Regions from separate parts of the Rhizobium sp. X9 genome, predicted to be linked through region 1. Evidence: predicted binding sites of a transcription regulator. Region 1 holds the regulator's gene; each other region holds the start of a gene.
What was found. Region 1 encodes LexA, which represses DNA repair genes until DNA is damaged. Its sites were predicted from a motif close to TGTTCNNNNTGTGTTCNG; they were not measured.
Positions count from the first base shown of each region.

Region 1 (10,013 bases):
CCGCTCGCCCCTGAATGAGCCCGCCAAGGCGGCGGGCCGCATCACAACCAATACTGCCGGAATTAACCGCGCAGGATCGAACGGCCGGCGTAAGCCGCCTGCGGGCCCAGCATTTCTTCGATGCGGATCAGCTGGTTGTACTTTGCGAGCCGGTCCGAACGGGCAAGCGAGCCGGTCTTGATCTGACCGCAGTTGGTAGCGACTGCGAGATCGGCGATGGTAGAATCTTCCGTCTCACCCGAGCGGTGCGACATGACGGCGGTGTAACCGGCCTTATGCGCCGTCTCAACCGCATCCAGCGTCTCGGAGAGCGAACCGATCTGGTTGACCTTGACGAGAATGGAGTTGGCAACGCCCATCTTGATGCCGTCGCGAAGGCGTGCGGAATTGGTGACGAAGAGATCGTCGCCGACGAGCTGGCACTTGTTGCCAACGAGATCGGTCAGAGCCTTCCAGCCATCCCAGTCGTCTTCAGCCATGCCGTCTTCGACGGAGATGATCGGATACTTGGCGACGAGTTCGGCCAGATATTCGGCCTGCTCGATCGGCGAACGGGTCTTGCCTTCGCCTTCATAAACGTAGTTGCCGTTCTTGAAGAATTCGGTTGCGGCACAGTCGAGACCGATGAACATGTCGTCGCCCGGGCGGTAACCGGCCTTTTCGATCGACTTCATGATGAAATCGAGTGCTGCCGGCGCGCTTTCGAGACCCGGTGCGAAACCGCCCTCGTCGCCGACATTGGTGTTATGGCCCTGCGCGGCCAGTTCTTTCTTCAGCGTATGGAAGACTTCCGAACCCATGCGCACGGCTTCGCGGATGTTTTCTGCGCCGACCGGCAGGATCATGAATTCCTGGAAGTCGATCGGGTTGTCGGCATGCGCGCCGCCATTGATGATGTTCATCATCGGAACCGGCAGAAGATGTGCGTTGGGGCCGCCGACATAACGGTAAAGCGGCAGGCCGGAGGCTTCAGCGGCAGCCTTGGCAACAGCGAGCGACACGCCGAGGATAGCGTTGGCGCCGATGCGTGACTTGTTCGGCGTACCGTCAAGCGCAATCATCGTCTGGTCGATCTGGATCTGGTTTTCGGCATCGAAACCGCCGATGGCGTCGAAGATTTCGGTATTGACGGCTTCAACCGCTTTTTCCACGCCCTTGCCGAGATAACGCTTGCCGCCATCGCGCAGCTCAACCGCCTCATGCGCGCCGGTGGAGGCGCCGGACGGAACGGCAGCGCGGCCCATGGAGCCGTCTTCGAGATAAACGTCGACTTCAACGGTCGGATTGCCGCGGCTGTCGAGGATTTCGCGCGCGATGATATCGGTAATGGCAGTCATGGTCTCTCCCTTGGGAATGGAACAGATATTTTCCGTCGCCTGTCTTAGACGATGGCGAAGAAATTACAATGACGGCGGACGGCGGAAACGGCCCGCCCGCCATTAAAATCGATTGGCTCAAACGGCGCTCACCGCAGCGGCCAGCCCTCAGCCTTTCGTGATGGCGTCGAAAGCCAGAAGCTTTTCCAGCAGTTTCGGCATGTCCTTCAGGTGGACCATGTTGGGGCCGTCGGACGGTGCATTGTCCGGGTCCTCATGGGTCTCGATGAAGAGGCCGGCCACGCCGACCGCAACGGCCGCCCGCGCCAAAGTCTCGACGAATTCGCGCTGGCCGCCCGTCGAGCCACCCTGCCCGCCCGGCTGCTGCACCGAGTGGGTCGCGTCAAACACGACCGGCGCGCCAAGCGATGCCATGATCGGCAGCGAGCGCATGTCGGAAACCAGCGTGTTGTATCCGAAGGACGCACCGCGCTCGCACAGGAGTACATTCGGATTGCCGCTCTCATTGAGCTTGGCAAGCACGTTCTTCATGTCCCAGGGCGCCAGGAACTGGCCCTTCTTGACGTTGATGACGCGGCCGGTCCTGGCGGCGGCGACGAGAAGATCGGTCTGGCGGCTGAGAAAGGCCGGGATCTGCAGCACGTCCACCACTTCGGACACGATGGCGCATTGCTCTTCGGTGTGAATGTCGGTCAGAACCGGAAAGCCGAATTCCTTCTTGAGATCGGCGAAAACCTGCATCGCGCTCTCAAGGCCGATGCCGCGTTTGCCGGAAAGCGAGGTGCGGTTCGCCTTGTCGAAAGAGGATTTGTAGACAAGCCCTATTCCCAGCTTGTCGCAAAGCTCCTTCAGGACACCGGCGATCATGAAGGCATGGTCCCGGCTTTCCATCTGGCAGGGGCCGGCAATCAGCGAAAACCGCTCAGAATTGGAGAAGAAAACCTTGCTGGCGCCATCGCCGGCGGTGACTTTGAGATTGTTCGTAACGCTCATCATTTTTCCTCGAAGGCGAATGTTACGCCCTGACCGGGTGCCGCGGGCACCACCAGGCGGCCGCCCGCTTTTGCGCAGGACACGCCATTAGCAGCAAGCACCGCTTCTGTCACGGCAAGATCGTGTGACAGAAAGACGATGCCCGCGCCGCGCAATCCGCCGTCGCTCCAATCCGAAGCACTCACGGCATGCCCGCCGAAAGCCGGTTTTCCGGTCAATCTGATGTGCGCATTGCCGGTCACGAAAACCATATCACCATCCGGAGATATCGTGCCTTCACAGCCAAACACCGTTTCGATCAGGCGCGCCGCCTTTGCATCGCCGCCGGAAAACAGAACTATTTCGCTGAGGCCAGAGACCCCGTTGGCATGACGCTCCAGCGCCGTGCGGTCGCCCGGCAGGGCCTGTAGCCGCTGGCAACTGAACAAAAAGAAATCCGCAGCCGATCCGCTCGCCGCAAAAGCAAGCCGAAACGCCGCTTCACCCTGCGAACCGTCCGGCATCCGGAGAGGCCGCGAAAACTCGAAGACATCGCCTGCCGAGAGGCCTGAGATCGCAAACCTGTCATGATCGCCAAAGGCATCATCGGTTCGGGCCACGAGCGCCGAAAAACCCTCCTGTCTATCACGCTGCCGGAAGGCCTGATCCCTGCCGGTGAACACATCCCCCTTCTCCACCGAGGCATTATATTTAGCCGGATTAGAAATCGCGAGCGGTTCCAGATAGGTTCCGTCAGCGAAAAAAACACAGGCGTTCTGCGTGCCGAAGGGATGAAGAGCCTCCGGTGCAACCGTGAAACCGAGAGCGCCAACGCGCTTTTCAGCGATTCCGAGAGCCTGCACGGGCAGAACGAGATGATCGACGCTTGCGGGTTTCGTCATTATTTTTTCCTGCTGGCGGCGTAGTCAGTCCCAGGCCGCAATGGTTCGGACCGAAGAAAAGCACAAATGCGGGCAATGAGGCAAATCATCAAAACAACAGATAGCTGCTTCACGAAATTTTAGGGGATTGCAGAACACATATGGAACATATAGTGTTCGTTCTGTATTTGTTTCGCGACTTCCACTACGATTCTCAAGGGTGTTTTCCTCATGCTCACGCGCAAACAGCAGGAATTGCTTCTCTTCATTCATGAACGAATGAAAGAGTCCGGCGTGCCGCCCTCCTTCGATGAAATGAAGGACGCACTCGATCTTGCCTCGAAATCCGGCATCCACCGGCTGATCACCGCCCTCGAAGAGCGCGGATTTATTCGCCGGCTACCTAATAGGGCGAGGGCGCTGGAAGTCATCAAGCTGCCTGAGGCCTATACGCCCGGAGCAAGGCCGCAGCGCGGCTTTTCGCCGAGCGTCATCGAAGGCAGTCTCGGCAAACCGAAGGCGCCGGAACCCGCCCCTGCCCCCAAGGCGCCTGCCAATGATTTCGGCGGGGCTGTCACCGTGCCGGTCATGGGCCGCATCGCCGCCGGCGTGCCGATTTCCGCCATCCAGAACAACACCCATGATGTTGCCGTGCCGGTGGACATGTTGGGCACCGGCGAACATTACGCGCTTGAGGTCAAGGGCGATTCGATGATCGAGGCCGGCATTTTCGACGGCGATACCGTCATCATCCGCAACGGCAACACCGCCAATCCGGGCGATATCGTCGTGGCGCTGGTGGATGACGAGGAAGCAACACTGAAGCGCTTCCGCCGCAAGGGCGCATCCATCGCGCTGGAGGCAGCAAACCCAGCCTATGAAACCCGCATCTTCGGGCCGGACCGGGTTAAGATTCAGGGCAAGCTGGTTGGGCTGATCCGCCGCTATCATTGATCATAAGGGACCGGACGTGGTTCAGTTTTCAGCAGGCGTCATCGGAAGGTGACGTCTGTTGCATAAGTGTGAAGGCTGGTCCGGAGCAGGCCATGATTTTGCGGTAGGAAGCGATACTCTGCGACCTTCAGGATCGACGCCTTTTAGAAACTGATCCAATTTTCATACCGATATTTCCGTCTATATAGCGAAGCGATGCATGTGCCGTTGACCGCGATCAGCGCCAGAACTTCTGCCAAAGTTTTTGCAAGATTGAATTTTCGCCATCGCGTCACGTGACGAATTTCCGCCGTCTCCAAGTGGTGATATTGACGGGGTGCTGCCGTCCATGCCTGCGCCCTGCCATTCATCAATACGGCTTATGGGAGCCATGGATTATTTTCGATATTCCGTGGACGTCCGGCAGGTGTAGAAATGCGCGTCATATCCGGGAGATACGCCATGTACGATCTTTATGTAGCCAACAAGAACTATTCTTCCTGGTCGTTGCGGCCGTGGGTGTTGATGCGCACGCTTGGTATCGCCTTCGATGAAAAACTGGTTCCGTTCGGTGAAGGCGTGTCCTTTGCCTCGTTTTCACCAACCGGCAAGGTTCCCTGCCTCGTCGATGAAGGCTTCAAGGTATGGGAAACGCTTTCGATTGCGGAATATCTTGCCGAAAGACATCAGGGCGTCTGGGCAAGCGACAAGCAGGCAAGAGCCTGGTCACGCTCGGCGGCCAGTGAGATGCATGCGGGCTTCTCCTCGCTGCGTAATCTCTACCCCATGTCTGTCGGCATAAGGGTAAAGCCGAAAGGTGGCGATGCCGGACTTGCGGCCGATATCAAACGCATCGATGCGCTCTGGAGCGAAGGCCTTGCGAAATTTGGCGGACCATATCTCGCCGGCGCTAAATTCACGGCGGTCGACGCCTTCTTCTGCCCGGTCGCATTCCGGTTCCAGACCTACGGCGCGGATCTTTCGCCCGCAGCGAAGAGCTATTACGAAAGGCTGCTCGCCCTGCCCGCCATGCGTGAATGGTATGAGGCCGGTTTGAAGGAGACCTGGCGCGACACGGCGCATGAAGAGGAAATCGGCGGGATCGGCCAATTGACCGAGGATCTGCGCGCCAAGGCCTGATGAACCAAGCTGGCGGCTCATTCTGACGCCGCCAGCAGCCTGTTGACGGCGTCCGGCACCTCGTGATCAAAACGGCCGCTTTTCCAGTCGTAATAACGATGTTCGCTCCACGGCCTGTCCGTTCCGGAGATTGCGGCGCGCAGCCGCCCCACCACCCCTGCCTGGTCCATATTGGCAAAGTCTATTTCCAACGAGCCGATACGTCGCAGTATGTTGCGATTGAGCAGGAGCGCGCCGGAACGGCACTGTGAGAAAGAGGTTCTGCGGGAAACAACAACGATATCGGCGATATCGCAGGCTGTTCCGGCAAAGCGGCCGTCTTCCAGAACGATGATCCACTCGCCGCTGCCGGCGCGCGCTGCGCACCACACGCCTTTCCTGCAGGTAAAAACACCAGTCTCGGCATCTCTCAGTGCAACGGTCATCTCCCTTGTCACCGCCGCGACCTCTTTAGGCGCCAGCTTCGTTTTGGGGCCCAAGACGGCATTGCTCACGATTGCCTCCGCCGCCAGAACGACCGGTGGCACGGGTTTTTCCGGCAGCAACAGCGCTCTCTGCCACTGGCCATAAACAAAGTCCGGTGGCCGCGCTTTGGTCGTGAAGACCTTGCCATCCTCCACCATCGCCACCAGCTCGCCGTCCTCGTGCACCAGCAAATCCGGCGGATCGCGGGAGGTTGTTGCCGCCGACAGGGCGAAAGCGAAAAGCAGAACCGGGATACCGAGAAGGGCCAGCCGGCTGCGCAACAAAGTCAGCAACAGGAAACCCAGCGAGGCAATACCGATGAACCAGCCATGCGGGCGGCCCGTCGCCGCGCTGCCGTCCCACGACGCCACCTCATTGGCAACCTCGATGACGAGAGCCATACCATACCCCATTATCTTCAGGAACGGCGCATCGAGCCCGAAGGGCATCAGCAGCATGGCGAGAAGGCCGAATGGCATGACGATCAAAGACATGAGCGGCATGGCAGCCAGATTGGCGAAAAGTCCATAGGTGGTGACACGGTGAAAATGTTCAGCCGAATAGATCGCCGTCGAAAGGCCGCCGATAAGGGACGTCGTGACAACACCGCCGATGACCGCGCCCACCGTTCCCGCCACCGTCATCCATGCAGGTTTGCGCCCGATGAACAGACGGTCGCGATCAATGCGCCAGCGGCTCCAGGCGGCATAGGCAGAAACAAGCGCTATGGTGGCTGCAAATGACATCTGGAAACTCGGCCCCATGATTTCCGATGGCGAGAAAGCCAGAATGACCAGAGCGGAAAGGGCAACATTTCTCAGGCTGAGAGACGGCTGGTCGAAAAGAACTGCGATCAGCATCACCGACATCATCAACCATGCGCGTTCGGCGGAGACGGCAAAACCGGAAATGAGGTAATAGGCGAGTGTCATCAGCAGTGCTGCAAAGGCCGCGATCTTCTTGACCGGCCAGCGCTGTGCAAAGCCCGGAAACAGGCTGAAGGCCAATCTCAGGCCAACGAAGAAAATGCCTGACGCCAGCGCCATGTTGAGCCCGGATATCGCAACGATATGGGCAAGGCCGGAGAGCCGCAGCGCCTCCATCGTCTCCGCCGATATTGCCTGTCTCTCATCGGTGACGATGGAGGCGGCGAAGGCGCCGGCATCATCGCCGATGGTTAAGCGTATGCGCTCGGCAATCGCGCTGCGAAGTCCGTAAAGCCACATATCGGCCCGTTCGAGCCAGCCAGTTTCGGCCTTGACGTCACCCGCGAGTGGCGGAAGCGTTTGTGGCGGTTTGTAGAAGAAACCGGTCGCCCCTACTCCTTTGAAATAGGAGGCGAAGGCGAAGTCGTTCAGTCCCGGCAAGGCCGGGCCGGATGGCGGCGAAAGGCGCACCTTGCCGCGAATGGTGGCGCCAAGTGCCGCCGGTTGCCCGCCGCCGCGTGAAAGCACCGAAATCGTCTGTGGCGGACGTGACAATGTCGGCGCTTCCGTCGCCGTCAGCCGAACCACATATCGCCAGGAGCCGCGCGCATCAACCTCCCGGCGCGCAACCGTACCGGTGATGGTGGTGGTGACGGGCGTGTCCAGCACCACCGTTCCCGCCCGCCGGGTCTCAAAATCGGCCAGAAGCATGCCGAGCAAAACAAAAGCGAAAAGGCTGCAGGCCACCGACATGAAGCCAGGTGTATATCTGACGATGAGCGCCAGGCCTGCGACAAGCACAAAAGCGAAAGCCAGAACCAGCGACGACGGCGCGGCATCGAGAGAAAACCACAGGACAGCGCCACAGCCGATAAAGACGGGAATGAAAAGAAAATCGTGGCCGAAAGCGCGCTCTTCAGCCACCCATGCGGCTATTTTTTCCGTGACGGTATGTTTGAGATTTCGGGCAGGAACGATGGCGGGCGTACCGTATGTCGTGGCATCGCTTGTCCGGCGAAGAGGAAACAGAATATCGCGCGTGCCGGGCAAGCCGCCCTGCAACGTTTCGGCATATCCGAAATGCTGTTTTTCCCCTTGACCAAGCAATCTGCGCCGCCCCTTGCCGCACTGGAAACAGGTTTGCAGGCAGGCGCGAGGGATTGCAATCCTTTCCTTTAACGGTGCGTTGACCGAGATTGAATTGCTATCGCCGGGAAAGCCCGGAGCAACCCGATTGCGTTTGCCGCAATGCACAATTTGACCTTCGGATAGCTTGGCATCTGCGCAAGGATCATATAGCTAATCGGTAGACGCTTAACCGCGGGGCGTGTCTCAACGCCCCCACCCGCATGTTTTCGGAGGATCAGTATGACGGAAAAAAGCGCTACAGTGACACTTGGCGAAAAACAGGTCGAACTCCCGGTCAGGGAAGGCACGATTGGACCAAGCGTCGTCGATATCGCCACGCTGTACAAGCACACGGGCTCTTTCACTTATGACCCGGGTTTCACGTCGACGGCCTCCTGCGAATCCAAGATCACCTATATCGATGGTGACGAGGGCGTTCTCCTGCATCGTGGCTTCCCCATCGAGCAGCTCGCCGAACAGGGCGACTTCCTGGAAACCTGCTATTTGCTGCTTTACGGCGAACTGCCGACCGCGGCTCAGAAGAAGGACTTCGACACCCGCGTCACGCGCCACACCATGGTGCATGAACAGATGAGCCGCTTCTTCACCGGATATCGCCGCGACGCGCATCCGATGGCCGTCATGTGCGGCACGGTCGGCGCTCTCTCGGCCTTCTATCACGACTCGACCGACATTACCGATCCGCACCAGCGCATGGTCGCTTCCCTGCGCATGATCGCGAAAATGCCGACGATCGCCGCCATGGCCTACAAGTATCATATCGGCCAGCCCTTCGTTTACCCGAAGAACGATCTCGATTACGCCTCCAACTTCCTGCACATGTGCTTTGCCGTGCCTTGCGAGGAATACAAGGTCGATCCGGTTCTGGCACGCGCCATGGACCGCATCTTCATCCTGCATGCCGATCACGAGCAGAATGCGTCCACCTCCACGGTGCGTCTTGCAGGTTCGTCGGGTGCAAACCCCTTCGCCTGTATTGCAGCGGGCATTGCCTGCCTTTGGGGTCCCGCACATGGCGGCGCCAACGAAGCGGCACTCAACATGCTCAACGAAATCGGCACGGTTGATCGTATTCCCGAATACATCGCCCGCGCCAAGGACAAGAACGATCCGTTCCGCCTGATGGGCTTTGGCCACCGCGTCTACAAGAACTACGACCCGCGCGCCAAGATCATGCAGAAGACGATGTACGAAGTGCTGGAAGCCACCGGCAATTCCGACGATCCGATCATGCAGGTCGCGCTGGAACTGGAAAAGATCGCCCTTTCCGATCCTTATTTCGTCGAAAAGAAGCTTTACCCGAACGTCGACTTCTATTCGGGTATCACGCTGAAGGCTCTCGGCTTCCCCACGACCATGTTCACCGTGCTGTTCGCGCTTGCGCGCACCGTCGGCTGGATCGCGCAGTGGAACGAAATGATCGAAGACCCGCAGCAGCGCATCGGTCGTCCGCGTCAGCTCTACACGGGCGCCGGCAAGCGCGATTACGTTCCGGTTTCCAAGCGTTAAGCCGGGAAATCGTCCAATATCAAAAGGCCGGCGGGGTTTATCCGCCGGCCTTTTTTATTGGATACGACCATCGAGAAGAAGCAGCACCCTGCCCGGCCCGACGTCCAGTAGGAGCCAGACAAGATCGCTGCCGGCTCAGCCTTGCTGTCTGCGGCTGTTCAGAACATCGAGAAGGATAAGGGCGCCGGTTTCGCCCGGGGGCACATCGGTGCGCAGGCGTTCCTGTACCAGGGCATAACCTTCCAGCATCGCCCGACGCTCGGTGGTGTCGGATGAGAGCCGCTCGGCCCAGCGCAGCATCGACCCTGCCCGTACCACCTCATTGAAATATTCCGGCACGACGACATAGTCGGCAATCAGGTTCGGAAGCGCGCCCGTCCAGGTTTTCACCCGCTTGCTCAGCATCGTGAAAATCCAGTCGGTCTTGTAAACCGAGATGGTTGGCACGCCGGCGAGCGCGAGTTCGAGAATAACGGTGCCGGAGGCCGCAATCGCCGCGTCGGCAGCAGCGAAAGCATTCCATTTAAAAGCGGGATCAATGCCGATTTCTGGCCGGATCTCCTGCGGCCATGCCGCCGCCAATTCGCGGATGCGGGCCTCCTGCCGCGGCACGGTGGGCAACAGAAACCTCGTCGGGCCGTTGCGCTCGACATAGGCTTTTGCAGCCTCCTGAAACGGCTCCATCAGCCGCGTCGTTTCCG
Region 1 covers NZ_CP071311.1:1,150,756-1,160,768, reverse strand. Annotated here, with positions in the region: gene eno (phosphopyruvate hydratase) at 63-1,337, opposite strand; gene kdsA (3-deoxy-8-phosphooctulonate synthase) at 1,485-2,330, opposite strand; gene JZY08_RS05620 (VOC family protein) at 2,330-3,211, opposite strand; gene lexA (transcriptional repressor LexA) at 3,422-4,144, shown strand; gene JZY08_RS05610 (glutathione S-transferase family protein) at 4,586-5,263, shown strand; gene JZY08_RS05605 (ComEC/Rec2 family competence protein) at 5,281-7,761, opposite strand; gene gltA (citrate synthase) at 8,023-9,312, shown strand; gene lpxB (lipid-A-disaccharide synthase) at 9,448-10,013, opposite strand, start outside.

Region 2 (10,013 bases), 1.1 Mb from region 1:
CGATCTATTATTCTCACCGTATCCTGCAGTTGCTCGCAACCGCCCGCAAAAGCGGTGAAGGCGAAGCTGCTAAACTCGGACCGGACGCCAAGAGCCAGGTGACTGTTCGTTACGTCGACGGCAAGGCTTCGGAAGCCGTATCCATCGTTCTGTCCACGCAGCATCTCGATGCAAGCTGGGACTCGAAGAAGGTGCGCGCCGTCGTCGAGCCCTATATCCGCGAGGCTCTGGGCGACCTGAAGATCGCTGACGATTGCCAGTGGTACATCAACCCGACCGGCAAGTTCGTCATCGGTGGTCCCGACGGCGATGCAGGCCTGACCGGCCGCAAGATCATTGTCGACACCTATGGCGGTGCTGCCCCCCACGGTGGCGGTGCATTCTCCGGCAAGGACACGACCAAGGTCGACCGTTCCGCTGCCTATGCTGCGCGCTATCTCGCCAAGAACGTTGTGGCCGCCGGCTTTGCCGATCGTTGCACCATCCAGATCGCTTACGCGATCGGTATCGCCCAGCCTTTGTCGATCTATGTCGATCTGCACGGCACCGGCAAGGTCAGCGAAGATCAGGTCGAAGGCGCCATCCGCAAGGTCATGGACCTGTCGCCGTCGGGCATTCGCCGTCATCTCGATCTCAACAAGCCGATCTATGCCAAGACGTCCTCCTACGGCCATTTCGGCCGCAAGGCTGGCCGTGACGGCTCCTTCTCCTGGGAGAAGCTCGATCTGGTGAAGCCGCTCAAGGAAGCTTTGAGCGCCTAACCCTTGTCATTTGACGGCGATTGAGAGATACCGTCACCAACCTTTTGTAACCCGCACAGCGCCTCATGTGGCGCTGTGCGGGTTAAGTCTATTTGTTCTTGAGAGTATGACATGACGGAAGAACGGCGTTCGCGCGCGACGGAAGCGTTTTTTGGCAGACGCAAGGGCAAGCCCCTGCGCAATCAGCAAGTCGACACGATAGAAAATCTGCTGCCCTTGCTGAAAATCGACCTGGAAAGCGCCCCGCCCAAAAATCTCGTCGCCCTCTTTCCGGCGGATGTGAAATCGGTCCGTCTGGAGATCGGTTTCGGCGGCGGCGAACATCTCGCCCATCGTGCTGTCGAAAACCCCGAGACCGGCTTCATCGGCGTCGAACCCTTCGTCAATTCCATGGCCAAGCTGCTGGCGACCGTGCGTGAAGGCGAGTTGATGAATATCCGCCTTTACGACGATGACGCGACGCAATTGCTCGACTGGCTGCCGGATGGATCGATCGATCACATCGATCTTCTCTATCCCGATCCCTGGCCCAAGAAGAAGCACTGGAAGCGACGCTTCGTTTCCGACGTCAACCTTGCCCGTTTCCATCGCGTGCTGAAACCCGGCGGCAAGTTCTGCTTCGCCTCCGATATCGATACCTACATCAACTGGACGCTGCAGCACTGCGCGCGCCATGGCGGTTTCGAGTGGACAGCGCAAAGCGCCGAGGACTGGCGCACACCCTATGCCACCTGGCCGGGCACGCGCTATGAGAACAAGGCGAAAAGAGAAGGCCGCAGTTCGGCCTACCTCACTTTCATTCGCACTTAACGGCTAGAACCGTCAGATGTTGGCGTCCACTTCGGCGGCAACCGGAATGGAAGGCTGGGCGCCGGCGCGCGTACAGGCGAGTGAGCCTGCCACAGCGGCGCGCTTCAGCGCCTTTTCGAAATCCATCCCCTGATCGAGGCTCGCGGCAAGATAACCGCAGAAGGTATCGCCAGCGCCAACGGTGTCGACGGGCTCGATCTTGAGGCCGGAGGCCTTGAAGATCTTGCCGTTGCGAATGGCGACCACGCCGTCCGCGCCAAGTGTGACGATCAATGTCTGGCCGGTCTTATCATGCAGGGCCTTGATTTCGTTTTCCCGCTCGGAGCCTGAAAGCCCGCTCTTGCCGATCAGCAGTTCGAACTCGGTTTCGTTGGCGATGACGATATCGGCAAGGCCGGCAAGGCGCGGGCCGTCGGCGGTCAGCGGTGCGGTATTGATGACGGTGGTGATGCGTTTCGCCTTGGCGGCCGTAAGCGCCGCTTCAATGGCGGGCGCAGGCACTTCGAACTGAAGCATCAGAATATCACCTGCCGACATCTCCGCCACCGCCTTTGCGGCATCGGCTGCGGAGACTTCACCATTGGCGGCCGGAATGACCGAGATCATGTTTTCCCCGCCTTCACCGATCAGGATCATGGCCGTTCCGGTCGGACCCGGTGCAGTCTTGACGAGCGACAGGTCGGTGCCGGCCTCACGCAGCAATGTCAGTGCCGGTGCGGCAAATGTATCGTCGCCCGCAGCGCCCGCCATTTTGACTGTCGCGCCCGCGCGTCGTGCGGCAAGCGCCTGATTGGCTCCCTTTCCGCCCGCCGCGGTGGCGAAGCTCTCCCCCGTCACGGTTTCACCGGGCTTGGGAAGACGTTTGGCGGTGGCGACGAGATCCATGTTGATGGAGCCGAAAACAGTAATCATGGGGGCATGTCCGTATACAATGTAAATAAGGCGGCGACTTTGCCCGAGGGGATCACTCGTCGTCAACCACCCGCAACTTGGTCGTTCCCGCCCTGTTCTCCGCAAAGCGCCGCGCCTGCTCGATTTCCCCATGCGAGGTCTCTTTTTCCGTTGGCGAAAAATCGAGACCCTCGATTTTCTGGCCACGCGCCAGCACCTTGTCGGAGGAGATCAGCATCATGTCGATGTCTTTCTGCGCCAGCCCGAAATGTGCTTGCAGCTTGCGCGTCCGGTCGTCCAGCCGCCGCACATCGTCCATCAGGAGAGCGACTTCGCCCTGGATGAGATGCGCCTGCTCGCGCATGCGCTGGTCCTTCAGCACGGACTGGATGACCTGAACCGACAGCATCAACAACGATGGTGACACGATAACGACGCGGGCGCGGTGGGCGCGCTGCACCAGATATTCGAAATGCTGATGGATGTCAGCGAAGATCGATTCGGAAGGCACGAAGATGAAGGCCGTATCCTGTGTTTCACCACGGATCAGATATTTTTCCGCCACATCGCGGATGTGGACTTCCATATCCCGACGAAATTGCTGTGTGGCCGCCCGCTTCGCTTCCGGAGACTCGTCAGCCTTGATCGCGTTCCAGGCCTCCAGCGGAAATTTGGCGTCGATGACAAGCGACGGCGCGTTGTTGGGCATCCTGATGATGCAGTCCGGCCGGTAGCCGTTCGAAAGCGTCGGCTGCAGCTGAAAGGCGCCAGCGGGCAGGGCATCGGCGATCAGCGTTTCCATGCGCGCCTGTCCGAAGGCTCCGCGCGTCTGCTTGTTGGAAAGGATTGCCTGAAGTCCGACGACGTCCTTCGCCAGATCCTGAATATTGCCCTGCGCGGCATCGATGACGGCCAAGCGCTCCTGCAGGCGGCTCAGATTTTCGTGCGTCGACCGGGTCTGTTCCGTCAGCGTTTCGCCCAGCCGCTGCGACATGCCGTCGAGACGCTGGTTTATCGTCTGGCCCATCTCGTTCTGGCGTGTGCCGAGCGTTTCCGCCATGGCGGCGATCCGGCCGTGCAACTCCGACTGTGTTTTCAGGAGATCGGAGATTTCACCGTCGGCCTCCGCTTTTTTTCCACGGCTTTTCGTGGTCATCCAGACGGCGGACAGGCCGAAAACCAGAGCCGCGAGAAGCGCGCCGAAGCTGATGTCGACGGAACCGGCCCGCAATGCTGGAGCGAGGAGAACGGAGAAATCTATGCTCATGGCTAAATCTATCAGATTTCCAGTGATTCGTAAGATCAAAACAAGAACATTCCTGCGGCGGAAATGAGTCCGATCTAACCGGCGACAGGTGCTGATTTCACCTGCGTGTTTTTTATTTCCTCCGCGCAAGAGATACGTTATGGGAAGCCATGACTATCAAACCGCTTATCATTTTGCCCGATCCCGTGCTGCGCCAGCAATCCAGGCCCATCGAACAGGTGGATGCCGAAGTGTTGCGCCTTGCCGACGATATGCTCGAAACCATGTATGATGCGCCGGGTATCGGCCTTGCCGCCATTCAGGTCGGCGTGCCGCGCCGGATGCTGGTGATCGATGTTTCGCGCGAGGACGAAGAAAAAAAGCCGGTTGTCTTCATCAATCCGGAAATCCTCAAAGTGTCGGACGATATTTCGACCTATGAGGAAGGGTGCCTGTCCATTCCCGATTATTATGCCGAGGTGGAGCGTCCCGCGTCCCTGACGGTGAGATATGTGGACCGCGACGGCAAACAGCAGACCGTCGATGCGGACGGGCTTCTGGCGACGTGTCTGCAGCACGAGATCGACCACCTGAACGGCATTCTGTTCATCGACCATATTTCGCGGCTGAAGCGCGACATGGTCATCAAGAAATTCACGAAAGCGGCCCGCGCAAAGGTCTGATCCCTCCCTGTTTGGAGACGAAACGGCAAAAAGGACAGGGGGCGACGATGGCTCTTCGCATCATCTTCATGGGCACACCGGAGTTTTCCGTCCCCACGTTGCGCGCACTGGTGGAAGCGGGTCACGAGGTCGTTGCCGTTTATACGCAGCCGCCGCGTCCCGGCGGCCGCCGTGGCCTTGATCTGCAGAAATCGCCGGTGCATCAGGCGGCTGAACTGCTGGGCCTGCCCGTGCTGACGCCGGTGAATTTCAAGGCTGAGGAAGACCGGCAGGAATTCCGGGAGTTCAACGCCGATGTGGCGGTTGTTGTCGCTTATGGGCTGCTATTGCCCGAGGCGATCCTCTCCGGCACGCGTCTTGGCTGTTATAACGGTCACGCCTCGTTGCTGCCGCGCTGGCGCGGTGCGGCCCCCATTCAACGGGCAATCATGGCCGGCGATACCGAGACCGGCATGATGGTCATGAAAATGGAAAAGGGGCTGGATACCGGCCCTGTCGCGCTGACCGCAAAGATCCAGATCGGCGAGAATATGACCGCCGGCGAGTTGCATGACAGCCTGATGCTTGCCGGCGCGCGGCTGATGCGGCAGGCGATGGACAAACTGGAAGCAGACGACCTTCCTCTCACCACTCAGGCGGAAGAGGGCGTGGTATACGCTTCCAAGATCGACAAGGGTGAGACCCGGATTGATTTTTCCCGGCCCGCACAGGATGTGCATAACCACATTCGCGGCCTTTCGCCTTTTCCCGGCGCATGGCTCGAAATGGAAATTGGCGGCAAGGCGGAGCGCGTGAAGGTTCTGGCGTCCGAACTGGCGAGCGGCATGGGGGAGGCGGGCGCGGTGCTCGATGACGCCCTGACCGTCGCCTGCGGCAGTGGCGCCGTGCGGCTCACCCGCCTCCAGAAGGCAGGTGGCAAACCGCTGTCCGCTGCCGATTTCGTTCGCGGCACACCCGTTCCGGCCACAACGAGGCTCGGCTGATGCCGCGTTTCCGCATGACCGTCGAATATGACGGCACGCCTTACTTCGGCTGGCAGAGACAGGATAACGGCCCCTCTGTTCAGGGTGCGCTTGAAGCCGCTGTCCGGTCGCTGACAGGAGAGAGCATCTCCATTCGCGGCGCGGGCCGCACCGATTCCGGCGTGCATGCCGTGGGGCAGGTCATCCATGCCGATCTTTCCCGGGCGTGGGACCCGTACAAGCTGCGCAATGCATTGAACGCGCATCTGGCCATGGCGAAAGAGGCCGTGTCAGTGCTGGATGTAGCAGCGGTAACCGAGGATTTCGACGCCCGCTTCTCCGCGCTGCGCCGCCATTATCTCTACCGCATCATTTGCCGCAAATCCCGGCTGGCGCTGGAGCACAAGCGCGCATGGTGGGTGTCGAAGGACATGGATCACGAGCGCATGCATGAAGCGGCCCAGATGCTCGTCGGCCGGCACGATTTCACCACCTTCCGCTCGGTCCATTGTCAGGCGAACAGCCCGGTCAGAACGCTCGACCGGCTGGATGTCACGCGCAACGGTGATCTCATCGAGATACGCGCCACTGCCCAGAGTTTTCTGCACAACCAGATCCGTTCTTTTGCGGGTACGCTGAAACTCGCGGGCGAGGGCACCATGACGCCGGAGGACGTGCGCGCGGCGCTGGAGGCGCGGGATCGCAAGGCTTGCGGCCCCGTGGCGCCACCGGACGGTCTTTATTTCATGCAGGTCGATTATCCCGACGTCATTCCGCCGCGTGTATATTCAAAAGTCGAAACAGTCGAAGACACGGACTGAAAAGAGGTGTTTCTCGCTTCTCAGGCCGGATAAACGCCGAGAAAACGCTGCAGCGCTTCGGAAAGAAGCATGCCCGGCACCAGCAGGGTCATGACGATCGCCGAGACGAGCAGCGACTGGTCGCGAATGAAGAACCTCACGATCCGCGAAAAGGCGAAGACCAGCGACAAAAGCAGTGCCAGCCAGAGGACGGCGATCAGCCCCTGCAAAGGCGGCAGGAAAAATGCGATCAGGATCAGAGCTGCATAGGCATAGGAAAACGGCAGCGACAGCCAGTTCATGGTGGTGACGAGGGGCACGAATTTTTCCCGTGCGCCGAAGGCGAACAGCAGCATACCGATCAAAAGCAGCGGCACGATCCAGCAGATGGCCTCGACCATGGCGAGGCGGAAGAAAAATATGAACCCCGTCCCGGTGCCAGGCGGATAGCTGGCGAGAAATGCGGCCCGCAGCCATAGCCAGGATACCAGCATGGCGGGCAGGCACCACAGCGCGGAATAGAAGGATCGCCACATGCCGCGCTCGGACAGGTCCAGATAACGCGCGCCGGTATGGTCGCCGAGCAGCAACAGCCAGAGGCCCTTCAGATAGAGCCTTATTTCACTTGCCGTCGGCATGGGCGAACCAGCGTTCGATAAAGGTTTCGTAGATGCGCGTCAGCGTCTCGAGATCGGCGACAGCCACGCGCTCATCGACCATGTGCATGGTCTGTCCGACGAGGCCGAATTCCACCACCGGGCAATAATCCTTGATGAAGCGGGCATCCGATGTGCCGCCTGTGGTCGAAAGCCTGGGTTCCCTGGCTGTCACGGCTTCCACGGCGCCGGAGAGCGACGAGATGAGAGCATTGTTCCGCGTCAGGAAAACATGGGCCGGGCGGTCTGCCCAGACGATGTCGTATTTGACCGGTGCGCGGTCGGGACGAAGCTCGCCTTCGGCTGCGGCTGCATCGAGGCGGCGGATGATTTCCGCGCGCAGGCTTTCCACCGTCCAGCTGTCGTTGAAGCGGATATTGAAGGCGGCCGTCGCCCGTGCCGGAATGACATTGGTGGCGGCGTTGCCGGTATCGACAGTTGTCACTTCCAGATTGGAAGGCTGAAAATCATCCGTGCCACGATCGAAAGGCGGATGCATCAGCGCGTGCGTCAGTTGCAACAGCCCGCGAATGGGATTGTCGGCGAGATGCGGGTAGGCGGCATGCCCCTGCACGCCGTGCACCGTGATGCGGCCGGACAGTGATCCCCGGCGGCCGATCTTGATCATGTCGCCCAGCTGGTCGGGATTGGTGGGCTCACCTACCACGCAGGCATCCCATTGCTCGCCCCTGGCGGCGGCCCATTCCAGAAGCTTGGAGGTGCCGTTGATCGACGGGCCTTCCTCATCGCCGGTGATCAGAAAGGAAACGGAGCCCTCAGGCTTTCCATGTTTTTCGATGTGGCGGGCAATGGCGGCAACGAAACAGGCGATGCCGCCCTTCATATCAACAGCACCACGGCCAAACATTTCACCGCCGGCGATTTCAGCCGCAAAGGGCGGATGGCTCCACGCGGCCTCGTCGCCCACCGGTACGACGTCCGTATGGCCTGCAAACATCAGATGCGGACCTTCCGTGCCGAGCCGGGCGTAGAGGTTTTCCACGTCCGGGGTCCCCGCTTCACTAGCCACCATTTTTTCCACCGCAAAGCCGAGCGGCGAAAGCAGGGTGTCGAGCAGCGACAGCGCGCCACCTTCGGCGGGCGTCACCGAAGGGCAACGGATGAGGGCGGCGAGATTGGCAACGGGATCGGTCGTGGTCATGTCAGCAGCTTTTTATCAGTCGCGCAGAAGCTCGTTGATGCCGGTCTTGGAGCGGGTCTTTTCATCGACGCGCTTGACGATGACGGCGCAATAGAGGCTCGGGCCCGGCTCGCCGTTCGGGAAAGGCTTGCCCGGCATGGTGCCGGCAACGACGACGGAATAGGGCGGCACTTCGCCATAGGTGATCTCGCCGGTGGCGCGGTCGACGATCTTGGTCGACTTGCCGATGAAGACGCCCATGCCGAGAACGGCGCCCTCGCGCACGATGCAGCCTTCGACGACTTCCGAACGGGCGCCTATGAAGCAATTATCCTCGATGATGGTCGGGCCGGCCTGGAGCGGCTCCAGAACGCCGCCAATACCGACACCGCCCGAAAGATGGACGTTCTTGCCGATCTGCGCGCAGGAACCGACGGTTGCCCAGGTGTCGACCATCGTGCCTTCATCGACATAAGCGCCGAGATTGACGAAGGACGGCATCAGCACCACGTTCTTGGCGACATAGGCGGAGCGGCGCACCACGGCGTTCGGCACGGCACGGAAGCCGGCGGCGCGGAACTGGTTTTCACCCCAGTTTTCGAATTTCGACGGCACCTTGTCCCACCAGGTGGATTCGCCCGGTCCGCCGGTAACGATCTCCATGTCATTCAGACGGAAGGAGAGGAGCACGGCCTTTTTCAGCCACTGGTTCACCTTCCAGTTTCCATCCGCCTGCTTTTCGGCGACGCGAACCTTGCCGCTGTCGAGAAGTTGAAGAGATGTGTTCACCGCGTCGCGAACCTCGCCCTTCGTCGATACATTCACACCGTCGCGGTTGTCGAAGGCGGTTTCGATGATGGTTTCGAGGGAGGTGAGATCCGTAAGGCTCATGGAAAATTCCTTGAATGTCGCGTGTGTTCATGGTCACGGATGGTCCCGCGCCGCTGGAAGGCTTTGGCCATTTGATCTAAGGGAGTGTTGGAAAGGCGTCAATGTGATTTGGGTGATTTGGCGCGTCAGACGAAAGGCATGGAAATGACACGACCGAAAAACGGCAAATTGCGGCGCAAGGACGGGGTCTGGGACCCGTTGAAGCGTAGTGCTGTCGACAAGCAGCAGGCCGAAGTCGTTGAAAAGACGCCGCAGTCGGATTCCCCGTCCTACCGGCTTGCCTATGTGGATATGGATTTCCTCTGCCGCGAGGAGTTGCGCCCCGTCAGACTTCAATTGGAACTTCTGAAGACGGAAATGGCGCTCACCGAACGCGGGATCAAATCCACCGTCGTCATGTTCGGCGGCGCCCGCATTCCCGAACCGGGCGGCGAGGCCTGGGCGGCGCGCAACGAGACGCAGAAGCGCAATCTGGAGCAATCCTCGGTCTATTATGACGAGGCTCGCAAGTTCGCCCGGCTTTGCACCGAATATGCCGCCAAATCAGATCACCTCGAATATGTCGTGGTCACCGGTGGCGGTCCCGGTGTCATGGAAGCGGGCAACCGCGGCGCTGCCGATGTCGGAGGCCCGTCAATCGGCCTTAACATCGTCCTGCCGCACGAGCAGGCGCCGAACCCCTATGTCACGCCGGAATTGAGCTTCAACTTCCACTATTTCGCCATCCGCAAGATGCATTTCCTGATGCGGGCAAAGGCCGTGGTGATCTTCCCCGGCGGCTTCGGCACGCTCGATGAACTTTTCGAAGCGCTGACCCTGATCCAGACGAAGCGCATGGAGCCCATTCCGCTCATCCTGTTCGGCGAGAAATTCTGGCGATCCGTGATCAATTTCGAGTTTCTGGCGGATTTCGGCACCATCGCGCCAGAGGATATGAATCTGCTGCATTTCGCTGAAACGGCTGATGATGCCTGGCGGGTCATTTCCGAACATTATGAACATTGAATTTTAGCTTGATGCGGCGCGGCGGTTTTAGGGCTTAATTAGCAAAGATATTCTAGTTTTCCCTCGTCGCGCTGCAGCGCACTGCCCATGCGGGCGGGCCTCCATGACGGAGATTTTTCATCCGTTGACGTCAGTCGTTCTGGCTGGCGATTTGATCGAGGCCAAAA
Region 2 covers NZ_CP071311.1:39,375-49,387, forward strand. Annotated here, with positions in the region: gene metK (methionine adenosyltransferase) at 1-761, shown strand, start outside; gene trmB (tRNA (guanosine(46)-N7)-methyltransferase TrmB) at 873-1,571, shown strand; gene JZY08_RS00200 (ribokinase) at 1,584-2,483, opposite strand; gene JZY08_RS00205 (DNA recombination protein RmuC) at 2,536-3,729, opposite strand; gene def (peptide deformylase) at 3,879-4,391, shown strand; gene fmt (methionyl-tRNA formyltransferase) at 4,439-5,374, shown strand; gene truA (tRNA pseudouridine(38-40) synthase TruA) at 5,374-6,174, shown strand; gene JZY08_RS00225 (hypothetical protein) at 6,195-6,791, opposite strand; gene dapE (succinyl-diaminopimelate desuccinylase) at 6,775-7,971, opposite strand; gene dapD (2,3,4,5-tetrahydropyridine-2,6-dicarboxylate N-succinyltransferase) at 7,987-8,841, opposite strand; gene JZY08_RS00240 (LOG family protein) at 8,986-9,846, shown strand; gene JZY08_RS00245 (methyl-accepting chemotaxis protein) at 10,013-10,013, shown strand, end outside.
Region 2: JZY08_RS00205 (DNA recombination protein RmuC) is a predicted target of LexA. The motif match lies at 3,761-3,778, and genes of this name have one in related genera.

Region 3 (10,013 bases), on a different replicon from region 1:
CTTATGTTGTGCGCAAGGAAAATGGAATCAGCTTCTGGGGATCACGCATAACCGACAGAGCAGGTCCAGACGAGTGGATTTGGACTGTTCGTCAGCCATAGCCGAATATTTTTCGGTGTTTACGACCATGCCGGCGCTGCTCAACGGCCTCTTCCTCCCTGCTTTACCGGATTGCAGCCGGCCCGTGGCCCGGCACTCCGTCACAAGCTGAATTTCTATTTATATTACTATTTGATGCTGCCGTGACCTGTCAAGCTGGATCGAGGCGCGTCGGCGGCGCATTTTTGAACCTGAATCAGCCGGAAAATAGACATACAACCCGTTGATTCATCGTATTTTATGATAAAATACCGACAAAACCGACATGACGCTAATTACGAAACTGCTAAAAAACCCCTTTTCAAGAGTATTACTATATGCTCATACTGCCGCGTCACGCTGACATCATCTCTGGGAGGATAAGATGAGAAAAGCTCTTGCGGCATTCACTGTCGCCGTCTCCGCATGCCTTGCATCCAGTGTTTCCGCGCAATCGCTCACCGTAGGCTTCTCGCAGATCGGCTCTGAATCCGGATGGCGTGCGGCTGAGACAACCGTCACCAAACAGCAGGCCGAAAAGCGCGGTGTCACGCTGAAATTCGCCGACGCCCAGCAAAAGCAGGAAAACCAGATCAAGGCCGTTCGCGGCTTCATCGCGCAGGGCGTCGATGCGATCCTGATCGCGCCTGTCGTCGCGACCGGCTGGGACGCCGTTTTGAAGGAAGCTAAGGAAGAAAAAATCCCCGTCATCCTGCTCGATCGCCAGATCGAAGCGCCGGACGATCTTTATCTGACCGCCGTCACTTCCGATCAGGTGCATGAAGGCAAGGTTGCCGGCGAGTGGCTGGTCAAGGATGTCGGCTCCAAGGATTGCAAGGTCGTCGAATTGCAGGGCACGACAGGCTCCTCGCCTGCCATTAACCGCAAGAAGGGCTTCGAGGATGCCATTGCATCCCATGCCAATATCAAGATCGTGCGCTCGCAGACGGGTGACTTCACCCGCACCAAGGGCAAGGAAGTGATGGAAAGCTTCATCAAGGCCGAGGGCGGCGGCAAGGATATCTGTGCTGTCTATGCCCATAATGACGACATGGCCGTCGGCGCCATCCAGGCGATCAAGGAAGCCGGCCTGAAGCCCGGAACCGACATCAAGATCGTCTCCATCGACGCGGTGCCTGACATTTTCAAGGCCATGGCGGATGGCGAGGCCAATGCGACGGTGGAACTGACGCCGGATATGGCCGGCCCCGCCTTCGACGCGCTTGAAGCCTACCTGAAAGACAAAAAGGAGCCGGCGAAGTGGATTCAGACCGAATCCAAGCTCTACACGGCATCCGACGACCCGATGAAGGTCTACGAGGCGAAGAAGGGCCTGGGGTACTGAGCCATGTCTTCGGAGGAACGGCGCGTCGTTCGCGCCGTTTCTTTTTGCTGAAGAGAGGGAAACTTCTCGGATTCAGTCTGTAGAATGATCGCGTATGAAGCGGGCGGACGCCGCTTGTTCTTCTCCCCGCCGGGGAGAAGTCCGCGGCAGCGGGATGAGGGGGCAAGGGTAGTAGCGATAGACCGAGAGCTAGCCCCCTCATCCGCCCCTTCGGGCCACCTTCTCCCCGGCGGGGAGAAGAAAACAAGCCGCCCCCTACGTGCTCATTCCACTTGATACGAGACCCATTTCGATACGGAACTGCTCATGCCCGAAACCGCACCACTTCTGGAAGCACGCTCCATCGGCAAATCCTTTCTCGGGATCACGGCGCTGGACGGCGTTGATTTCTCGCTCCGGCGGGGTGAAATCCACGCATTGCTGGGTGAAAACGGCGCGGGCAAATCGACGCTGATCAAGATCCTGACCGGGGTTTATCACCGCGACAGCGGTTCGATCTTTCTGGAAGGCGCAGAGATTTCGCCCGCCAATGTGGGTGAAGCGCAGTCGCTTGGCATCGGCACGGTCTATCAGGAAGTGAACCTTCTCGAAAACCTGACGGTGGCCGAAAACCTGTTTCTTGGCCGCCAGCCGCGCCGCTTCGGACTTATCGACCGCAGCACGATGCAGAAGAATTCGCAGGCGCTGCTTGCCCAATACGGGCTTTCCATTGACGTCAACGCGCTGCTTTCCAGCTATTCCGTCGCCATCCGGCAGATCATCGCCATTGCCCGAGCCGTCGATCTTTCCGGCAAGGTGCTGGTGCTGGACGAACCCACCGCCAGCCTTGATGCCCATGAGGTCGAGATGCTGTTCGGGGTTTTGAAAAACCTGCGCGCGCGCGGCATCGGCATCGTCATCATCACCCACTTCCTCAATCAGGTCTATGATATCGCCGACCGGGTGACGGTGCTGCGCAACGGCCGCCTTGTCGGCACACGCGACATCGGCAGCCTGCCGAGGTCCGAACTGATTTCAATGATGCTGGGCCGCGAGCTTCAGCACATCACACACGAACACCAGGCGACCGACGATACGGTTGCCGAGGGCGAGCCGCCGATCCGTTTCGAAGGTTACGGCAAACGCGGCAGCATCGCCCCCTTCGATCTCGGCATCCGACCGGGAGAGATCGTCGGCGTCGCCGGCCTTTTGGGCTCGGGACGGACGGAAACCGCTTTCCTGCTCTTCGGCATCGACCGACCCGATACCGGCATGGCGATGATCGACGGAAAAGCGGCGGCGATTTCGTCTCCCGAAGCCGCGATCTCAGCGGGGTTCGGTTTCTGCCCGGAAGAGCGCAAGTCGGACGGCATCATCGGCGATTTTTCGGTGACGGACAATATTGCGCTGGCGCTTCAGGCGCGTCAGGGCTGGGCGCGTCCGCTTTCCCGAAGGCAGAAGGCTGAACTGGCTGAAAGCTTCATCAAATCGCTCGATATCCGCCCTGCCGATCCTGACCGGCCGATAAAGTTCCTGTCCGGCGGCAACCAGCAGAAGGCCATTCTGGCGCGCTGGCTCGCCACCCAACCCCGGCTTCTGATCCTCGACGAGCCCACCCGAGGCATCGATATCGGCGCACATGCGGAAATCCTCAAGATGATCGAAAAACTCTGTACCGAGGGCATGTCGCTCATCGTCATCTCATCCGAACTGGAGGAACTTACAGCCGTTGCCCACCGGGTCGTCGTTTTGTCCGACCGTCGGCATGTCAGCGAATTGAAGGGCGGCGAGGTGACGGCCGATAACATCATGCGGGCCATCGCGGATGCGGCCAGAACGGAGGCGGCGGCATGATGGTGGCTGTGACACGACGCCTGAAAAGGCTTGCTCCCCAGCTTATCGCCCTCTTCGTCATTCTGGCAGCGATTACAATCGTTTCGCCGGGCTTTCTGCATGTTTCGTTCCAGAATGGCAGGCTCTATGGCAGCCTGATGGACATCCTCGTGCGTGCTGCCCCCGTGGCGCTGCTGACCATCGGCATGACGCTCGTCATCGCCACCAAAGGCATCGATCTGTCGATCGGCGCGGTCATCGCCATTTGCGGAGCGGTTGCCGCCACGCTCATCAGCAATGGCCATTCCATCCCCTCTGTCATCGTCGTCTCGCTGGCGGTGGGCATTGCCTGCGGGTTGTGGAACGGGGTGCTGGTCGCCCTGCTCGACATACAGCCGATCATCGCCACCCTGATCCTGATGGTGGCGGGGCGCGGCATCGCCCAACTGATCACGGAAGGTGTCATTCTCACCTTCAATAATGACGGTTTCTCCGCCATCGGCTCCGGCTCGCTCGCGGGTATTCCGCTACCCGTCATCATCTGGGTGGCGGCCGCGCTGCTGATTGGCCTTCTGGTGCGCAAGAGCGCGCTCGGTTTCCTGATCGAGGCGACCGGCATCAATCGCCGTGCGGCAGCGCTCGCCGGGGTTCGCGCACGCTTCCTGCTGTTTTTCGTCTATGCCGTTTCCGGCCTTTGCGCGGCCATCGCCGGCTTGATCGTAACCGCAGATATTCGTGGCGCGGATGCCAACAATGCCGGGCTGTGGCTGGAACTGGACGCCATATTGGCAGTGGTGATCGGCGGCACCTCGCTGAATGGCGGCCGCTTCTCCATCACCGCCTCGCTCATCGGCGCACTCATCATCCAGACCATCAATACCGGTATTCTGGTCTCCGGTTTCCCGCCGGAATTCAACCTCATCATCAAGGCAGGCATCATCATGGTGGTTCTGACGCTGCAATCACCGGCGATCATGACGGTTCTGGGCTTCGTCAGAACGCCGAAGCCGCACCCGAAACCGGCCGCCGCCAGCAGCATGACCAAGGAAGGAACCGCGCGATGATCCACAGCCGCAACCTTCCTTTCCTCACCACGCTGACGATCTTCGTCATCGCCTATCTTCTCTGCGTGCTGCAATATCCGGCGATCCTGTCGACACGGGTGATCGGCAATCTTCTGACCGACAATGCCTTTCTTGGCATCGCCGCCGTCGGCATGACCTTCGTCATCCTGTCGGGCGGCATCGATCTGTCCATCGGATCGGTCATCGCCTTTACCAGCGTCTTCGTCGCCGTCATGGTCGGCACCTATAATATCCACCCGCTTCTCGCCTTCGCCATCGTGCTGGTGGTCTCGACACTGTTCGGCTGCCTGATGGGGGCGATGATCCGCTTCCTCGCCATCCCGCCTTTCGTGGTGACGCTGGCGGGCATGTTCCTGGCGCGTGGTGCCGCCTATCTCATTTCGACGCAATCCGTGCCGATCTCGCATCCCTTCATCGATGCGATACAGGGCTTTTATTACCGCTTTCCCGGCGGTGGCAGACTGACGGCGCTTGCGATGGTGATGCTTCTCGTCTTTGCCGCCGGCATGCTGATCGCCAGCCGCACCCGCTTCGGCGCCAATGTCTATGCACTGGGCGGCAACCCGCAATCGGCCGAACTGATGGGCGTACCGATCGGGTCAACGACGATCGGCATCTATGCGCTTTCCGGTTTTCTCTCCGGTCTCGCCGGCATCGTCTACACGCTCTACACCTCGTCGGGCTATTCGCTGGCGACGGTGGGGGTTGAACTCGACGCCATCGCTGCCGTCGTCATCGGCGGCACGCTTCTGACCGGCGGCACGGGGCTGGTGGCGGGAACCTTTATCGGCCTTCTCATCCAGGGGTTGATCCAGACTTACATCGTCTTTGATGGAACGCTTTCTTCCTGGTGGACGAAAATCGTCATCGGCGTGCTGCTTTTCGTCTTCATCGTGTTGCAGCGCGCAATCATCTGGTATTCAAACAGGAGACTGGCCGGACCGCATCCGGCATAATTGCAAACGGAGGCTTGCTTGGGGCTGCTCGAAACGACGATAAGCGGACGAAAACGCCGGAACAGCCACGCCCATGTGGTCTCCGAACTCGGCAGCGCCATCGTTTCGGGCAGAATAGCGGAAGGTTCGCTCCTGCCCAATGATGCCGAACTGTCCTTGCGTTTCGGGGTCTCGCGCACCGTGCTGCGTGAAACCATGAAGACGCTGGCGGCCAAGCGGCTGGTGGAACCCAAGGCCAAGGTCGGCACCCGCGTTCTCGACCGTTCAAGCTGGAACTTCTTCGACCCGGATGTGTTGGGCTGGCGCTGCGAAGCCGGCATAGACGAGGAATTCGTCACGCATCTGGCGGAAATCCGCCTCGCGCTCGAACCGGCCGCCGCTGCCGCTGCGGCCCTGCAGGCCTCGAATGACGATATCGTTTCCCTCTACGTGATCGCCGCCAAGTTCGACAATCCGAAACATACGCCGGAGACCATCGCCAAGGTCGATCTCGAATTCCACCTTGCCGTCGCACATATGTCCGGCAATCCCTTCATGCGTTCGGCAAGCGGGCTCATCGAGGCGGCACTCGCCATATCCTTCCAGCTTTCGTCACCGGCAGCCTCGCCCGGCACCATTGCCGAAATTGCCTCCAATCACCTGCGCATCGTGCACGCCATTGCGGCTCGGGATGCCGATGCCGCGGTGAAGGCCATGCGCCACGTGATCGAGGTTGGTAAGGACCGGACGCAGAAGGCGATCAAGGCGCCTTGAGGTCGCCGTGAGACAATGAAATGAGGGTACGCATTGCCGCCCTGCCCTCTCCCCGCGAGAGGGAAGCGAGTCGCAGCGCAGCGCCAGATGCATTTACGTTTGCGGAGGCCAGCATCACGCCAGCATGTTTTCCGCCTCTCACCCGATCAAAATCGCCCTGATATCATTCACATTCGTCAGCGTCGGACCCGTCACCACAAGATCGCCGGCTGCCTTGAAAGCGGTATAGCTATCGTGGGTCACGAGCGACTGACGCGGATCAGCGCCGGCCTCGCGCATGCGCATCAGCGTATCCGGCGTCACCAGCGCGCCGGCCGCATCCTCAACACCGTCAATGCCGTCGCTGTCGCCGGCAATGGCCCATATGCCCTCTGCGCCCTTCAGCGTCAGTGCAAGGCTCAGCAGGAATTCCGTGTTGCGGCCCCCCTTGCCGGCGGGCCCCTTGCCGATTGTCACCGTGGTTTCACCGCCGGAAAGCAGCACGGCCGGGCCTTTGAGCGGCAGACCCTTGCGGCTGGCGGACAGTGCGATACCGGCCATGACGGCGCCGACATCCTTGGATTCGCCTTCAAGGGAATCGCCGAGGATGAGTGGTGTAAGGCCGAGCCTGACGGCCTCATCAGCCGCCGCCTGCAGGGCGAGCGAGGGCGCCGCGATCATCCTGACATCCTCGTCGATATCGCCGGCCTTCGGTGTTTCCTCACCTTTTTCCAGTACTTTGCGCACCGTTTCGGGAAGGTCGAGTTCATAGCGTGAGACGATTTCCCGCACGGTTTTAATGTCGCTCGGATCGGCAACCGTCGGGCCGGAGGCAATTTCGGAGGGGTCGTCGCCCGGCACATCGGAAATCAGCAGCGACACCACCTTGGCCGGTTTGGCTGCCAGCGCCAGCCGTCCACCCTTGATGCGGGAGAGGTGCTTGCGGACGGCGTTCATTTCGGAAATCGTCGCGCCGCTGGCAAGCAGGGCGCGATTGACGGCCATCTTGTCCGCAAGCGTCATGCCTTCGGCGGGGGCGACCATCAGCGCCGAACCGCCGCCGGAAATCAGAGCGATCACCATGTCGTCTGCCGTCAGCCCCTCAACGGCGGCGAGAATGCGTTTTGCCGCTTCCGCGCTCATATCGTCAGGCACCGGATGCGATGCTTCGATGATCTCGATGCGTGTGGTCGGGACAGCATGGCCGTAACGCGTCACCACCACACCGGAAAGATCGACATGCGGCCATGCCGCTTCCAGCGCTGCGGCCATGGCGGCCGAGGCTTTGCCCGCGCCCACCACCACGCATCTGCCCTTGGGCGGAGAAGGTAGGTGGCGTTGCAGCATCTTTGCAGGATCGGCGCTCGCGACTGCCGCCATGAATATCCGGTTGAGGGCGTCTTTGGCTTGGTGGTCGTTCCATGCGGTCATGTTCATACTCCGATCCAGAGCAAGCCGAGCGTCACAAGGGCGGGCAGCGCCTGAATGAACAGGATTTTCATATTGGCGGTGATGGCGCCAAAAATTCCGGCCACCAGAACGCAGGCAAGAAAGAAGACCTTGAAGCTCAGCCCTTCATCGCCCTGGATCAGCCCATAGACCAGCCCGGCGGCCAGAAACCCGTTATAAAGCCCCTGATTGGCGGCCAGCATTTTCGTCTGCCGGGCGAAATCTGCCGAAAGACCGAAGGCCCTGCGGCCGGCGGGCTTTTCCCACAGCAGCATTTCCAGAATGACGATGTAAAGATGGATGGCCGCAACCACGGCAATCAGAATGCTGGCGATCATCGGCGGTTTCCTCCAAAACCCTGATGTCCGTGTCACATCGGTCCTCTTGAGAAGAACGGCAGCGAGCGAACAATTCCGTTTTAACGGCGGGACGAGGCGCTGCAAGGCCAGAATCCTCTCTTCCCGTGCAAACTGTTGATGAGCGGCAGTCTGTTGCTTGACTCTTTGCTGAAATAGGAACAAAACAAGAACAATAGTGATGAATAACCGGAATTGAAACCCGTCATGCCATGCAAAAGCGCGCGGACCAGTTGCTCGTTGTCGAAGAGCTGCGTGAAAGGCTGGAAAGGATCGGTAACGGCCCTCAGCGCCTGCACGAGACCTTGCCTTTCGGCGTGGATGCCATCGACCATCACCTGCCGGGAGGCGGGCTGAAACTCGGTTGCCTGCATGAGGTGAGCGGCGGCGGCAATGGCGCTGCCGATGGTGCGGCGGCGGCCCTTTTTGCGGCCGGTGTGGCAGCAAGGCTGTCCGGCAAAGTTTTATGGTGCGTGACCCGGCGAGATCTGTTCATGCCGGGATTGACGCAGGCCGGGCTGTCGCAGAACCGGGTCATCATCGTTGAATGCCGCGATGAAAAAGGCGTGCTCGACTGTTTCGAGGAGGGCTTGCGCTGCAATGGTTTCGGCGCGGTGATGGGTGAATTGGCGAAGTTGCCGATGAATGCCTCGCGGCGGCTGCAACTGGCGGCGGAAACCTCTGGTGTTACCGGCATCGCCATCCGCCGTTTCCGGCGCGCGGCCGATGCGGCGCTGTTCGGCGAGCCGACGGCGGCGGTGACCCGCTGGCGTGTCGCGGTCCGGCCCTCTTCACCCTTGCCGGTGCCGGGTGTGGGCAGGCCGCGCTGGTTTCTGGAACTTTTGCGATGTCGCGGCGGCGAAAGTGCCGAATTTGAAGTGGAAGCCTGTGATGCAAAGGGTCGTCTCGCTCTACCTGCCGACATGGCCGACGGATCGCTTCCGGCGTCTTTCGGGCAAGGACGCGCCGCCGGTTGAAAAGCCGCTGGTCATGATCGGCCGCCAGGGCAGCCGCCGGCTGGTGCTGGCGCTCGACAAGGCGGCAAAGGCGGCGGGCATCCGGCCCGGCACGCCGGTCAGCAAGGCGCAGGCGCTGGTGCCCGGCCTTCTCGTCGAAAATCTGGATGCGGGCGCCGATGCCCGCGCCCTGCAGCAGCTCGCATTTCACTTCCTGCGTATCTACGCCCCGATCGTCGCCGCCGATCCACCGGACGGGTTGGTGCTTGATACGGCGGGGGCAGACCATCTGCACGGCAATGAGACGCTGATGCTGAGCGGCATGGTCAACCGCCTGCATGCCGCCGGTTTTGCAGCCCGCGCCGCCATTGCCGATAGCTGGGGAGCGGCCCATGCCCTTGCCCGTTTCGGCCGTGAGGAAATCAGCATCGTGCCGCCGGGTGCCCAGCGGACGGTGATCAGTGGATTGCCGCTTTCCGCACTCCGGCTGGAGGAGCGTATCGTGTCAGGCTTGAAGGTGCTCGGCTTCCGTACCATCGGCGAGCTTGCCGAGGCTCCGCGGGCGCCGCTTACCCTGCGTTTCGGCCCGGAACTCGTCCGTCGCCTTTCCCAGGCTTTCGGGGAGATCGGCGAACCCATAGAACCGGTGCGCGTGGCCGAGCTGGTGGAGGTACGGCGCGCCTTTCCCGAGCCGATTGCGGCGGCGGAGACGATTGCCCGTTATACGCAGAAGCTTGTTGCAGGCCTTTGCGCAGCGCTTGAAAAACGCGGCCTCGGTGCACGTCGCGTCGATCTGGTGCTGCACCGGGTGGATAGCGGCCTGCAGGCGGTGCGGGCCGGCACCTCTAGACCGGTGCGCGATGTCAAACAGCTGGTTCGGCTCCTGACCGACCGGATCGACACCATCGATCCCGGCTTCGGCATCGAGATGATGGTGCTGACCGCCACCCAGGCCGAGCCGCTTGTGGCTGTACAGGCCCGTTCCTCGCTTCTGGAGGAAGGCCGTGCGGACATCGCCGATACGGTGGATGTCATCCTCAATCGCGGCCATAGGGTCTATCGTTATGCAGCGGTGGCAAGCGACGTGCCGGAACGTTCCGTTGCCCCCGTGGCGGCGCTTGCGCCTGAGGATACGCTCGGCTGGCCCGGCCACTGGCCCCGCCCTGTCAGGCTTTTTGCAAGGCCGGAACCCATCGAGACGCTGGCGCTGCTGCCCGACCACCCGCCGCGTTATTTCCTCTGGA
Region 3 covers NZ_CP071312.1:334,338-344,350, forward strand. Annotated here, with positions in the region: gene ytfQ (galactofuranose ABC transporter, galactofuranose-binding protein YtfQ) at 464-1,423, shown strand; gene JZY08_RS16585 (sugar ABC transporter ATP-binding protein) at 1,730-3,256, shown strand; gene JZY08_RS16590 (ABC transporter permease) at 3,256-4,299, shown strand; gene yjfF (galactofuranose ABC transporter, permease protein YjfF) at 4,296-5,276, shown strand; gene JZY08_RS16600 (FadR/GntR family transcriptional regulator) at 5,295-6,029, shown strand; gene JZY08_RS16605 (glycerate kinase) at 6,168-7,439, opposite strand; gene JZY08_RS16610 (DUF1304 domain-containing protein) at 7,442-7,795, opposite strand; gene JZY08_RS16615 (ImuA family protein) at 8,026-8,790, shown strand; gene JZY08_RS16620 (DNA polymerase Y family protein) at 8,705-10,013, shown strand, end outside.
Region 3: JZY08_RS16615 (ImuA family protein) is a predicted target of LexA. The motif match lies at 7,971-7,988, and genes of this name have one in related genera.